DNA from 3 places in the Virgibacillus sp. Bac332 genome. Region 2 is predicted to be linked to each of the others. Evidence: riboswitches for the same ligand, from Rfam matches in the RefSeq annotation. Region 2 holds a riboswitch; each other region holds the start of a gene.
The links. A riboswitch is a leader RNA that binds a small molecule or an ion and turns the genes downstream of it on or off. The one in region 2 is predicted to bind thiamine pyrophosphate.

Region 1: another riboswitch for thiamine pyrophosphate. It lies ahead of D9782_RS20915 (ABC transporter substrate-binding protein); the one in region 2 lies ahead of thiT (energy-coupled thiamine transporter ThiT).
Region 3: another riboswitch for thiamine pyrophosphate. It lies ahead of D9782_RS01815 (lipoate--protein ligase family protein); the one in region 2 lies ahead of thiT (energy-coupled thiamine transporter ThiT).

Annotation. Positions count from the first base shown of each region.
Region 1 is NZ_CP033046.1:4,260,595-4,264,991, forward strand. It holds gene D9782_RS20900 (ABC transporter ATP-binding protein) at 1-3, opposite strand, end outside; gene D9782_RS20905 (ABC transporter permease) at 1-766, opposite strand, end outside; gene D9782_RS20910 (thiamine-binding protein) at 766-1,056, opposite strand; gene D9782_RS20915 (ABC transporter substrate-binding protein) at 1,060-2,073, opposite strand; TPP riboswitch at 2,389-2,498, opposite strand; gene eno (phosphopyruvate hydratase) at 2,841-4,127, opposite strand; gene gpmI (2,3-bisphosphoglycerate-independent phosphoglycerate mutase) at 4,153-4,397, opposite strand, start outside.
Region 2 is NZ_CP033046.1:2,863,702-2,868,098, reverse strand. It holds gene D9782_RS13595 (hypothetical protein) at 1-649, opposite strand, end outside; gene D9782_RS13590 (YflT domain-containing protein) at 762-1,112, shown strand; gene thiT (energy-coupled thiamine transporter ThiT) at 1,624-2,193, opposite strand; TPP riboswitch at 2,302-2,404, opposite strand; gene D9782_RS13580 (M3 family oligoendopeptidase) at 2,664-4,397, opposite strand, start outside.
Region 3 is NZ_CP033046.1:395,631-400,027, reverse strand. It holds gene D9782_RS01835 (6-phospho-beta-glucosidase) at 1-480, shown strand, start outside; gene D9782_RS01830 (PTS sugar transporter subunit IIC) at 482-1,753, shown strand; gene D9782_RS01825 (PTS lactose/cellobiose transporter subunit IIA) at 1,758-2,087, shown strand; gene D9782_RS01820 (PTS sugar transporter subunit IIB) at 2,092-2,394, shown strand; TPP riboswitch at 2,690-2,797, shown strand; gene D9782_RS01815 (lipoate--protein ligase family protein) at 2,949-3,770, shown strand; gene lipA (lipoyl synthase) at 3,763-4,397, shown strand, end outside.

The DNA of each region.
Region 1 (4,397 bases), 1.4 Mb from region 2:
CACTGATCTTCCCTTCTTCCGGTTTCCATTTAATTACTCTTTTTTCAATTAATGAAATACAACCAAAAAACAATAAACTTAACAGCACTATAAATAAGATAGCAACAAAGACACGATCTGTTCGGAAAGACGAAGATGCCAAAGTCATATATACTCCAATTCCTTCACTTGCACCAAGCCATTCAGATATCACCGCTCCCATTACGCTATATGTCGCCGATATCTTTAAACCACTAAACAAAGAAGGTAATCCATATGGCCACTCTAGCTTACGAAAGATTTGCCCTTTACTGGCACCTGTCATTTGCATATAGTGTTTCAGTTCTCCACTTGTTTGTCTAAATCCATCTAAAGCTGCTATAGTTATTGGAAAAAAACAAACAAGTGTAATAACAATTAATTTCGGCAATATTCCAAAACCAAACCAAATTACTAATAAGGGAGCTAAAATAATAATAGGTATATTCTGTGATATTATTAATAATGGATAAAAGGCTTCCCTAACTGTCGGAATGAGATGAAGACAAACAGCAACGAGCGTACCTACACTGCTGCCTATCATAAATCCGATAATCGATAGTTGGATAGTCGATTGTAGATGACTAGCATAATTTGGCCAGCCATTGACAGCTTCTTGCCATATTACACTTGGAGCAGGTAGTAGCCAAGCTGGGATCGAAAAAATACGACAAGCTATTTCCCAACTGATAAGGAAAAGGATGAGGACCAGAGCTGGTCGCCATCCCTTTTCTCGCAATCTTCTCATTAGCGATACTTCTCCGTTAATTGTTCCATGGAAGCTCCAGAAGGTTGATAAAGAACCTTCACCTGTGAAATAACATTTTCACAACCAATTTCAGTCATCCTTTTATTCATCTTCTCAATAATTCCAAATAGTTCTGCAAGATCACCTTGCATTGTAGTTTCTAGTGGACTTACCTGATACTTAACTCCGGAATGATCGATAATCTTAATCGCTTCATCCACATACGGAATAACATCTTCACCATTTTTCGTTTTCGGGATAATTTGAATACTAACTAGTGCATCTGCCATCATTTATTCCTCCTTTGTTTCTGGTAAAAACTCATTTGTAAATGCTTTTTCACTATCTAACGGTTTATCTAACAGCTCATTCTCATACATCCAATTGGCGTAATTCTCCCATACCTCTTGCTTTTGTTTCCCCCACTGGTCCGCATCATCTTGATACTTTGACGCTAACCAAGCTTGACTTGCTTTTACTAATTCTGCATCCAAATCAGGAACAGCGTTAATTAAGATATCAGCGGCTTCCTCTGGTTGCTCAATTGCTAGATTATAACCTTTAGATACTGCAGCTAAGAATTGCTTAACTGTTTCTGGATCATCTTTGATCATTTTTTCATTGGTAGCTAAAACCGGCGTGTAATAATCTAAATTTGACGAATAATCGGTTAAATACACCATATTAATTTCTTCATCACGGAGCTCTGCCTCTACACCAGTCCAACCATAATAAATCCACGCAAAATCAATATCTCTTTTCACCGCAGTAAAAAAGTCCGTATCGCCCATGTTGATAATATCAACTGATTCTACATTAGCATTTTCCTGCTGCATGAGTGAGGTTAGAACCGCTTTTTCTACCGGAGCTCCCCAGCCACCATATGTTTTATCTTCAAAATCTTTAGGTGTAGTAATCTGTTTATTCTTGGGTGAGGCAAAACCTGAGGTATTATGCTGTATAACAGCAGCAATGGAAACAATCGGTATATCTTGTACACGAGCTTCAGTAATCCCCTCCTGATAACTCACACCAAAATCTGCTTTACCAGATGCAATTAACTGATCTGCTCCCGCTTCACCAGGCATAATTATGTCCACATCAAGGCCTTGCTCTTCAAAATATCCCTTCTCTTTTGCAACATATAATCCTGTATGATTCGTATTTGGTGTCCAATCAAGTACAACAGAGATCTTTTTCTTTTCTGTTGAGTCATTGTTCTGCTGACTTTGTTCTTTCTCTTCTGTACCACATGCCGTTAATATAAGCAGTGTAATCCCTAAACTAAGCAGTAAAAGCTTCTTCAATGTTTTCCTCCTCTTGAATACCTTTCTCATTGTAAGGAACAGCGTATGTATCATCTTGTTTGACTGTAATTCCTTCGCTAAGAATAAAAGCGCAAACACCCGATTAGCAACGCAGCGACGATTCAACGGAGATAAAGGACTCACGGTGAGCTTGCGAGCCGATGATGATTTAGATTAGGGCGATTCATGATGAAGTAGCCTAGTTTCTGGGCGCTGGAGCTGGACGCAGCTCAACACGCAAATTTTATAATTTCTTAGACTATAAAAAATGCCCTAGATGGTTAATCACCATTAGGGCATATACAACTTAATATTTGATGTATCAAACATGTTCCCTACGCTGGTTTAAACCAGATCAGGTTCTAAGAGTCAGTACCTTACGGATACAATCTCAACCAGCAACACTGGTCCCCCTACAACTTTAGTATTCTATTATTAATTCCATAGTAACTATGACATAATTCGTCCATTTAATCAAGTTTAAGAAACTCAAAAAATATAGAAACTTCTATGAACATAGAAGCAACTTCTGCATAAAGTGACACTTTAATCAGTGGGGGTTTTATTTATCCCACATTGATTGTTAGCACCACAGACCTAAAATCCTTTGAACCGACCGGACATTTACCGGCAATCGATCCTCCACTTCCCCATAGTGGTTTTACTTTATTGCTTAAAGTGGATTATTACTGCCAGTTATATGTGTGGGATAAACCTATAAAAAACCTCTTAAAGTATAACCACCATACCTTAAGAGGTTTTCTTCCCTATTTATTTAGGTTATAGAACGCTGTCTTACCAGCATATTCACCCATGCCTGCTAGCTCATCTTCAATGCGAAGCAGTTGATTGTATTTAGCTACACGATCTGTTCGAGAAGGTGCACCTGTTTTGATCTGACCTGCATTAGTCGCTACAGCAATGTCAGCGATCGTTGCATCTTCTGTTTCTCCTGAACGGTGTGAGATAACCGCTGTATAGCCAGCGCGTTTTGCCATTTCGATTGCTTCGAACGTCTCTGTTAATGTACCGATTTGATTAACTTTTACTAAGATAGAGTTTCCAATACCTTGTTCAATACCTTTGGAAAGCTTATTAGTATTTGTTACAAATAAATCATCTCCGACAAGCTGTACTCGTCCACCAAGACGATCTGTTAATACTTTAAATCCATCCCAATCATTTTCATCTAGTCCATCTTCAATGGAGATAATTGGGTATTTGTTGATCATGTCTTCATACCAATCAACCATCTCTTCAGAAGTACGAACAACACCTTCACCTTTTAGATTATATTTACCATCTTCATATATTTCTGAAGCAGCAACATCCATTGCAAGCTTCACTTCTTCTCCTGGCTTGTAACCAGCAGCTTCAATTGCTTCCACAATTGTTTGTAAAGCTTCTTCATTAGAAGCAAGGTTTGGTGCAAATCCGCCTTCGTCACCAACAGCTGTGTTATACCCCTTTGATTTTAATACATTTTTCAATGAATGGAAAATTTCAGCACCCGTACGTAGTGCTTCTTGGAACGTTTCTGCTCCAACTGGCATAACCATAAACTCTTGAATATCTACGTTATTATCGGCATGCTCACCACCATTAAGAATATTCATCATTGGTGTTGGTAGGGTTTTTGCATTAAATCCACCGAGGTAGTTATATAACGGTACTTCAAGATAACTAGCAGCAGCATGTGCTACAGCCATGGATACACCAAGAATTGCGTTAGCACCAAGTTTGCCTTTATTTTCAGTTCCATCTAATTCGATCATTAACGCATCGATGATATTCTGACGAGTAACATCAATCCCAAGTAATTCAGGTGCAATTATTTCATTTACGTTTTGAACTGCTTTTAGAACACCTTTTCCAAGATAACGATCTTTATCACCATCACGTAATTCCACAGCCTCGTATTCACCGGTAGATGCACCGCTTGGCACAAGTGCAGAACCGAAGGCACCTGATTCTGTAAATACTTCCACTTCAACTGTCGGGTTACCGCGTGAGTCTAATACTTCACGTGCATATACATCAGTAATGTATGGCATAATTTTTCTCTCCTTTAATTTCCTTTTATTTAATTAATGATTCGCCAGTCATTTCTTCTGGTTTTTCAATACCTAGTAAATCCAATAAGGTTGGTGATAGATCAGCTAAAATCCCACCATCTCGTAATGTTATATTTTCTTCTGTCACAATTACCGGAACAGGATTTGTCGTATGAGCAGTCATTGGCTTACCTTCAAGCGTAACTACCTCATCAGAATTACCGTGATCAGCAGTAATAATGGCATTCCCGCCAAGCTCTTTAATTTTAT
Region 2 (4,397 bases):
GCACATCCTCCTTCGATCGAATTGTTTTTCGATACATTATATAAGCAAGCATAATAGCAATACCACCTGTTATAAGTGACAAAATAAGTGCTTGATCGGCAACCACAGCTGTTTCTACTCCTGCTGAGGTAGCAGATAAATTGGGGGCAACTTGCACAATATAATCAGAGGAAAGTGCCATTCCTTGACCAGCTATTGCTATTGCTACTGCAGCCGTAATTGCTGGTAGACCTGCTCGGATTGCAGCGGGTACCAAAAGCGCACATATTAGGGGTACTGCTGGTGTTGGCCAAAAGAATAGAGATATCAAATAGGTAGCAATAACTAAAACAAAATAAGATATATGACCATTTACCATTATTTTTTGTATTGGCTGAATCATTCGTTTATCTGCACCTAAATCACGTAATGAATTTAATAACGCGAGCATAAAGGTGATGATTAAAAAAATACTAAATAGTTCTTGTGCTGCTACAAGATTTGCATGAAATATTGCGGTAAATCCAGCAATTAGACTACCTTTATAAACCCACGCAATAATAAATGTACCAAATAACGTTGGTAATACGATTCCCTTCCGCATGACCATTGTGCCTATAATTAGTAAGGTAAACAAACCATATAAAATATGGGATATTGAAAGCTCCACGCCAACCTCTTCCTCTCCAATGGATGTGCTATAGCCTATGCAATTCGTACATGTTTAGTTCTTCTAGCGTTGGGTATGATAATAATGAAAGATTGATAAGGAGGTAATTTTAATGAAACCATTTATAAAAGAATATACAAATGATCAGCAATTAAAGGAAGCTATTCAAATACTAAAGGATAAAGGTATTCATAAAGAAGATGTGTATGTTTTATCCCATGATGATGATCGAACAAACCGAATAGCTGATGGTGCGGATGCGAATACCATAGGAATAAGGGAAATGGATATTGGACATGCCGTTGGTAATCTTTTTAGTACACAAGGTGATGAACTAAGAACGAAATTAACCGAAATAGGATTCTCTCAAGCAGAAGCTGAAAACTATGAGGAAGATATGGATGAAGGAAAAGTACTCTTGATTGTAACTAACCATGAGGAAGTTAATAGGTATTTACAATAAAAGCATAAATCTCTACTATACAGTAGTTTTTCATAATTAAACGTTTTAATCTGTCAGTAAGAAAAAGATAACTTGCTTATGATAGGCAAGTTATCAATGCTGTTTCACCAATTCTAATTGGGTGAAGCAGCTTTTCTCATAGTCTAGGAAGAAAATATAAAATTTACCCATTTGGATAAATAGGGGCGTGTTGAGCCGCGTCCAGCTCCAGCGCCCAGAAACGATGTGACTTCACAATCGCCCGCCCTACGAGCTGACTAGCTCCAGTCGCTACGTTTCTAATGCGCTTTTGTTATGAAATAAAGATAATAAAGAGCTTGGGAAAAAACAAAATATTTCTTACTCTGAATAATCATTTTATCAGTCTCGATAATAATTGCCGCAATTGATTAAGCTTGATTTCACCTCTCACTATAACTCTAAACTACTAAATAGAAAATAGTGGGCAAAATCCTCGAGTCAATAACTACCCACTAATCTTCGTATATTTATTATGAGGAAAACTCCTAGATTAAGCGGACATACGTAATAGTGTACGTGGTTGTTTTTGAAATAAAAAGAACACAAGAACCGTACTTAATATAAAGCCAGGTAACATGTACGATCCGTTATATAGCAACGAGTATAACCATACAGGCTGACCTTCTGGCGCAAATTCACCAAAGAATACAATCCCTCCAGTGAAATGGGCTAAAAAGCGTAAAGCTGATCCTAAAAACACGCCTACAGCAATATAATATAGGCTTGTTTTCGTTTTTCCTTCTTTAACTACTGCTTGGACAGGTTTTGCAAAAATTCCTGCAAAACCTAATACGGTAAACGCAACAATATAATCTAAGAACCCTTGTAGGGGTACGAAGACTGTTGGCCCAAATAATAATTGTAATCCTCCCAACAGCAATCCAGCTAATAAACCGCCCTTGACCCCCCAGCGAAATGCGACAATAAAAATCGGTATCATCGCAAAGGATATGGAGCCACCTTGAGCCCAAACCTTAAATGATAAAAATGGTATAAAATCCAATAAAAATGCAAAAGCTGCAAAAATGGCTACTTCTACTAAAAATAATGTGCGCCTCATATCTTTCTCCTCCCCTTTTTTATGCAGTTAAGTAACTTATCCATACAAAAAAAGCAATGCCAAGGGGAAGACTTCCTGATGGGGAATCTGCTCACATTACTTTTCTGTCCATCAAAAAAGCCACCATCCCTACGCTAGTACTAACTAACAGGTTCAAAGGGTAAGAACAGTTATGTTCACTCTCAGCCAATTGGCTCCCCCTGTAGGCTTCTAACTTATATTTGCTTCTTTTGTCTTACTGTTTAGTGAAACTTCAATCAGTGGGGGTTTTTGTTTATACCTCTGATTGAGAGATAAACTAATCAGACATTTACCGGCAGTCGATTCCCCCACTTACCAATAATGGTTTCACTTTATTCCTTGAAGTGGGGTTCTTACTATCAGTTACATGTGGAATAAATAAGAAACTACTTTTCACTGCCTATTTACTACAAGTATTGTACATGACATATCGTAAAAACACAACAGCGTTACAACGAAAGATATTCGTCAACATCATTGACACATAATTGAATAGCAGCTTCCCAGAATTCAGGCTTAGTTAAATCTGTATCCAAATGTTTTTTAGCAAGATCCTCTACGTTCATGCGACCAGTATCCCTTAAAAGCGAAATATATGCATCTTCAAAACTATCTTCGTTTTCTTGTGCTTTTGCATAGATACCTAGACTGAAAAGATAACCAAATGTATAAGGGAAATTGTAAAATGGCACCCTTGTTATGTGAAAATGTAATTTAGATGCCCAAAAATTAGGATCATACTCCGATAATGCATCACAATATGCCTCTTTCTGTGCTTCTATCATCAAATCGTTTAATCTTTTCACTGGCACTAATCCTTGTTTCCTTTCTTCATAAAAACGCCTTTCAAAGATAAAACGGGAATGTATATTCATAAAAAAAGCAATGCTCCGCTGAATCTTATCCTCTAATAAACTTTTCTTTTCCGCAATCGAACGTGCGCTTTTTACCGACGCATCTGCAACAACCATTTCAGCAAATGTTGACGCTGTTTCAGCAACATTCATTGCATACCGTTGATTAAGTCCATTTACATCATTCATTACATGTTGATGATAAGCATGCCCTAACTCATGAGCTAACGTTGCAATATTAGATGAAGTACCTGAATAAGTCATAAAAATGCGTGTTTGCTTACTATCAGGGAAACTTGTACAAAATCCTCCCGGACGCTTATTTGGACGATCCTCAGCCTCAATCCACCTATTTTCAAAGGCCATTTTCGCAAAATCAGCCATTTGGGGACTAAACTGAGTAAAATGTTCGACAATAAAGTCAGCTCCTTCTTCAAACGACGAAGTCTTAACCACTTTGTTTACTGGTGCTCCAACATCATAAATACTTAGTTTGTTAAGTCCAAGTAGTTTGGCCTTGTTCATAAGATACTCTACAAAGGGATGCTTATATTTTTTTATTGCAGTCCACATCGCATCTAATGTTTCTTTTCTCATACGGTTCAAAGCCAATGGTTCTTGCAAAACTTCATTCCAATTTCTATGCTTATATGTTTGTAAACGAAAGCCAGCTAGGTGGTTTAATGTTTGACCAAATAAACTAGCGTTATTCTTCCAAGCTTTATCTAGCTGTTGAAACACTTGCTTACGATATGAACGGTTTGGGTGTGTTAGTTTATTTGTAGCCTGCCCAATAGAATAGCTTTTCGTTTCCCCATCCTCTACCATATCTACACTCATATTTCCTATAATCACATCGTACATTTGTCCCCAAGCGTGATATCCATCAATTGCCAGATCATTGATAAGAACCTCTTGATCTCGCACCAATTGTTCGTTTGCATGATTTCTAAATTCTTCTAACACATATGCTACATCAACTAAATCCTCACTTTTTACAAGTTGGTCCCATACTATGTCAGGAATGTCGACTAGTTTTTGTTCAAATGTCGTTTGAATCGTATCCATTTCGGCTTTTATTTCATGGCGTCTACTGACTAATAAATTTGCTTTCTCGTCTTTAAGATTCTGTGCACTTAAACAGCTTATAAAAGCAAATGCTTCTCGTACTTTCTTCATCGTTGCTTCCAATTGTTTAATAAGTAACACTAATGTTTCTTTATCTCCGTCTCGTTTCTTAGGAGAAAAGTAAGATACCGTGTTAAAAAGGTTTTTCATTTCTTCCTGTGTGGATTGTAAATATGTATGAAATGCTTTTGAGTCACTACC
Region 3 (4,397 bases), 2.1 Mb from region 2:
GTTGTGCAAAATTTGGAAACATCTTTATTTAACATCTATAGTAATCCATCATTATATGAAAAACCTAAGGAACTAGAAGAACGTGGTGGTGCTTTTTACAGTGACGTCGCTTGCAGTTTGATGGACTCTATATATAACAACAAACAGGATGTTCAGACTGTAAATACGATTAATAATGGGGCTATTCCAGATCTGCCTGAAGATGCAGTTATTGAAGTAAACTGCATGATTACAAATAATGGTCCAAAACCGATTTCTGTAGGTGCATTGCCACATACAGTGAAAGGCCATATTTATCAAATGAAGGCATTTGAAGAGTTAGTGATTCGGGCAAGTATATCTGGAGATTACAACGATGCATATACAGCAATGGTTATGAATCCACTTCTTGCAAACGAAAAAGGTAGTAAGGTTGTGCTTGATGAGTTATTAGAAGCACATAAATCATATTTACCACAATTTAAATCAAGGGGGAATTAGAATGAATAAGTTCATTGAAATTGCTGGTCGCATTGGATCACAACGTCATCTAGTAGCAGTGCGTGATGGATTCGTTGCGATTATGCCTTTAATTATTGTTGGTTCATTAGCAATCCTGATTAATAACTTTCCGCCATTTGGAAGTTTCAATTTCGTAGAATGGATGAATGGTATTTTTGGGGACGGTAATTGGCAGGCAGTTGGGGGAAGTATTTGGAATGGAACCTTTGCTGTATTGGGACTTTTAGTTTCTTTTTCTATCGCTTATAATTTAGCTAAGTCCTATGATGTTGATGGCTTATCAGCAGGTCTAATATCTGCTGGGGGCTTCATTATGCTCGTCCCATGGACTGAGGATGGTGGCTTGAATGCAGCATGGTTGGGGACACAAGGGTTATTCGTCGGGATTATTCTTGCATTAGTATTAACGGAATTATTCAGAATCTTAATAAAATCGAAAATGACAATTAAAATGCCAGAAGGTGTTCCTGAAGGAGTAACTCGTTCTTTTAAAGCTTTAATTCCTGCAGTAATTATACTCATCATTCTTGGTTTCTTCCAAGCATTGATGAATGTATTTGCAGAGCAAAGCGTGTTTGAGGTTATTTTCAATGTTATTCAAGAACCATTACAGGGGTTAGGGAATACGCTGCCTGCAGCAATGGTTGTCTCATTCCTCAATCATTTACTATGGTTCTTTGGTTTACATGGTACGAATATTATTGGATCCGTTATTGAACCATTATATTTACCATTAATTGAACAAAATTTAGATCTATTTAAGAGTGGAATGTCCGCATTTGAAGTACCAAATATTGTAACAAAGCCATTCCTTGACTCATTCGTGTTCATGGGTGGATCTGGTACCACAATTGCCTTATTAATTGCTATCTTTATTGTCATCCGTAGAGAAAAGAATCACCCTTATCGTCAAGTGGCAAAATTATCTGCACCAGCAGGGTTATTTAACATTAACGAGCCAGTAATATTTGGTTTGCCAATTGTTTTGAATCCTGCAATGTTAATTCCTTTTATTTTGATACCGGTTACGTTAACTGTTACGTCATATATAGCATTGGCGACTGGGCTAGTTCCAAGAACAGTGGCGATCTTGCCGTGGACAACGCCACCAATTTTAAGCGGTTACTTAGTAACTGGAGGAAGCTGGCGTGGAATTGCTTTACAGGTATTTAATTTAACGCTTGCTGTACTTATGTATATACCGTTTATAATGGCAGGAGTTAGAACACTAAGACAACGAAAAGAGGGTTAATACAATGGAAACAACAGAGGATGTTCAAATGTTATCTTTCCAAATTATTTTACATGCTGGAAATGCAAGGTCACATGCGATGGAAGCGATTTCTTATGCAAAGGCATACCAGTTCAACGAGGCACGTCAAAAGATTGAAGCGGCTGATAAAGAATTTAATGACGCACACCATATGCAAACAAAACTCTTACAGGAAGAAGCAGATGGAAAACAAACGGATTTATCCGTAATATTGATCCATGCGCAGGATCATCTAATGACGGCTATGACAGTGAAAGACTTAGCGGTTGAAATGATAGACATGTATGAGAAAATACAAACATTGGAGGGATAATAAAATGAAAATTATACTAGTTTGTTCAGCGGGGATGTCAACGTCTATGCTTGTTAAAAAAATGAAGCAGGCAGCTGAGGAGCGGAATCTAGATGCAGAAATAAATGCAGTTGCTGAATCACAGTTAAAAAATGAATTAGATAATCTAGACGTTGTATTAATTGGTCCACAGGTTCGCTATTTAGAAAAGAAAATTAAAGAACAGGTTGAACCACATGGCATTGCCGTCGATGTAATCGATCAAATGGCATACGGCATGATACAAGGTGATAAAGTTTTAGATCAGGCAGTAGAGCTTGCAAAATAATTTCATACATGAAAGGAATAGCTGCCTGTTTTCTGAAGCGATGGATTACAGCGCAGCTATTTTTTTATCGTCTAGGAAATAGTAAAATTTGCCAATGTGGAAAATAGGCGCGTTTTGGGCCGCGTCCAGCCCCAGCCTCCAGAACTAGGCGACATTCATGTTGTTTGGTCGTATAGCGTTTTAAAGGGATTTATTAGTTTGCTAAAGGTGAGCTATCAGAGTTTTCTTATTTAGACCTTTACAATTTATACCAATCTTGTTAAGCTGTTTTTGTTAGAAAATTTAATAGGAAATGTTACAGCACTAGGGGAGCTATTTGGAATAGCTGAGAAAGACGTATTCGTTTTGACCCTCTGTACCCGAACAGGATAATGCCTGCGTGGGAAAGTGTGGTCACCAAGGCTACATAAATGTTGACTGCATTCACAAGGAATGCAGTTTTTAATTTAATGTATAGCAAATCGTTCTCTGTTTTGCAGGTAGTCAGTCTAGTTTTGATCTCGATAGCTCTTTCTATGTGCTGGAAGTCGATTTCTTATTGGGAGGCGATTTTCATGCATGAACAATGGGGATTTTTAGAAAATGTACCACATGATGCTTCCATTAATATGGCATTAGATGAAGCCTTGCTTCATTGGCATTATGAAGGGAAAATACCGCCGACATTACGGTTTTATCGATGGATGAAACCGACACTTTCGATTGGTCATTTTCAAAAAGTAGATGGAAAAATTGACTTAGAAGGTGTAAAAAAACATCAATGTCAGTTTGTACGCAGAATGACAGGTGGAAGTGCGGTATTGCATGATGATGAATTAACATACAGTATTGTTATTTCTGAGGATCATCCTATGATAGCTTCTTCGATTCGCCAAGCTTATTATGATTTGTCGAAAGGAATTCTAAAAGGTTATCAAAACTTAGGAATAGAAGCAACCTACGCTGAATCATTTTCCAAGGAGAGAAGTAGTATTTGCTTCGAGCGGCCTGCTTTTTATGAAATGGTTGCAGATGGTAAAAAACTCTCAGGAAATGCACAAACTAGAAAAAAAGGGGTACTGCTTCAGCATGGATCGATACCGATAACCATGAACATTGATTTGCTATTCGATCTATTTATATTTCCTTCAGACAAATTGAAAGAAAGAAAAAAACAAGGCTTTTGGAAAAAAGCAACAACAATTAATCAGTTAACAAATCAAGCGCATTCGTACGAAACAATTAAACCTGCTTTTATGGAGGGGTTCTCGAAAGGACTAAACATTAAGCTAGAGCCTTTTTCATTAACGAAAAGTCAATGGGATGAAGTATATAAACTTGCTGAAACAAACTATTCTGATGAGAACACGAGAAAAGGAGCGGTCACCCATGCCTAAAGATCAGACGTATATTCGAAAGCCTGAATGGTTAAAAACAAAGTTAAATACGAATAAATCATACAGAGGACTAAAAAAACTAATGCGTGATAATCGCTTAAACACTGTATGTGAAGAGGCGCGTTGCCCGAATATTCATGAATGCTGGAGTGAAAGAAAAACAGCTACCTTTATGATTCTTGGAGATACATGTACACGAGGATGCCGTTTTTGTGCTGTAAAGACTGGACTGCCAAATGAACTGGATTGGGGAGAGCCAGAAAGAGTTGCGGATTCTGTTGTTGTAATGGGGCTTAGACATGTTGTTGTAACAGCAGTTGCTCGCGATGACTTAAATGATGGTGGTGCTGCCGTTTTTGCTGAAACTGTTCGAGCAGTACGAAGAAAAAATCCTGGCTGTACTATTGAAATTCTACCTTCTGATATGAAGGGTGACTATGATAGTCTGCATACACTTATGGATAGTGCTCCAGATATTTTTAACCATAATATTGAAACGGTAAGGAGATTAACAAAACGTGTACGTGCCAGAGCGATGTATGACCGTTCCTTGCAGCTACTTCAACGGGTAAAAGAAATTGCTCCAAACACACCAACAAAATCTAGTATTATGGTAGGTTTAGGAGA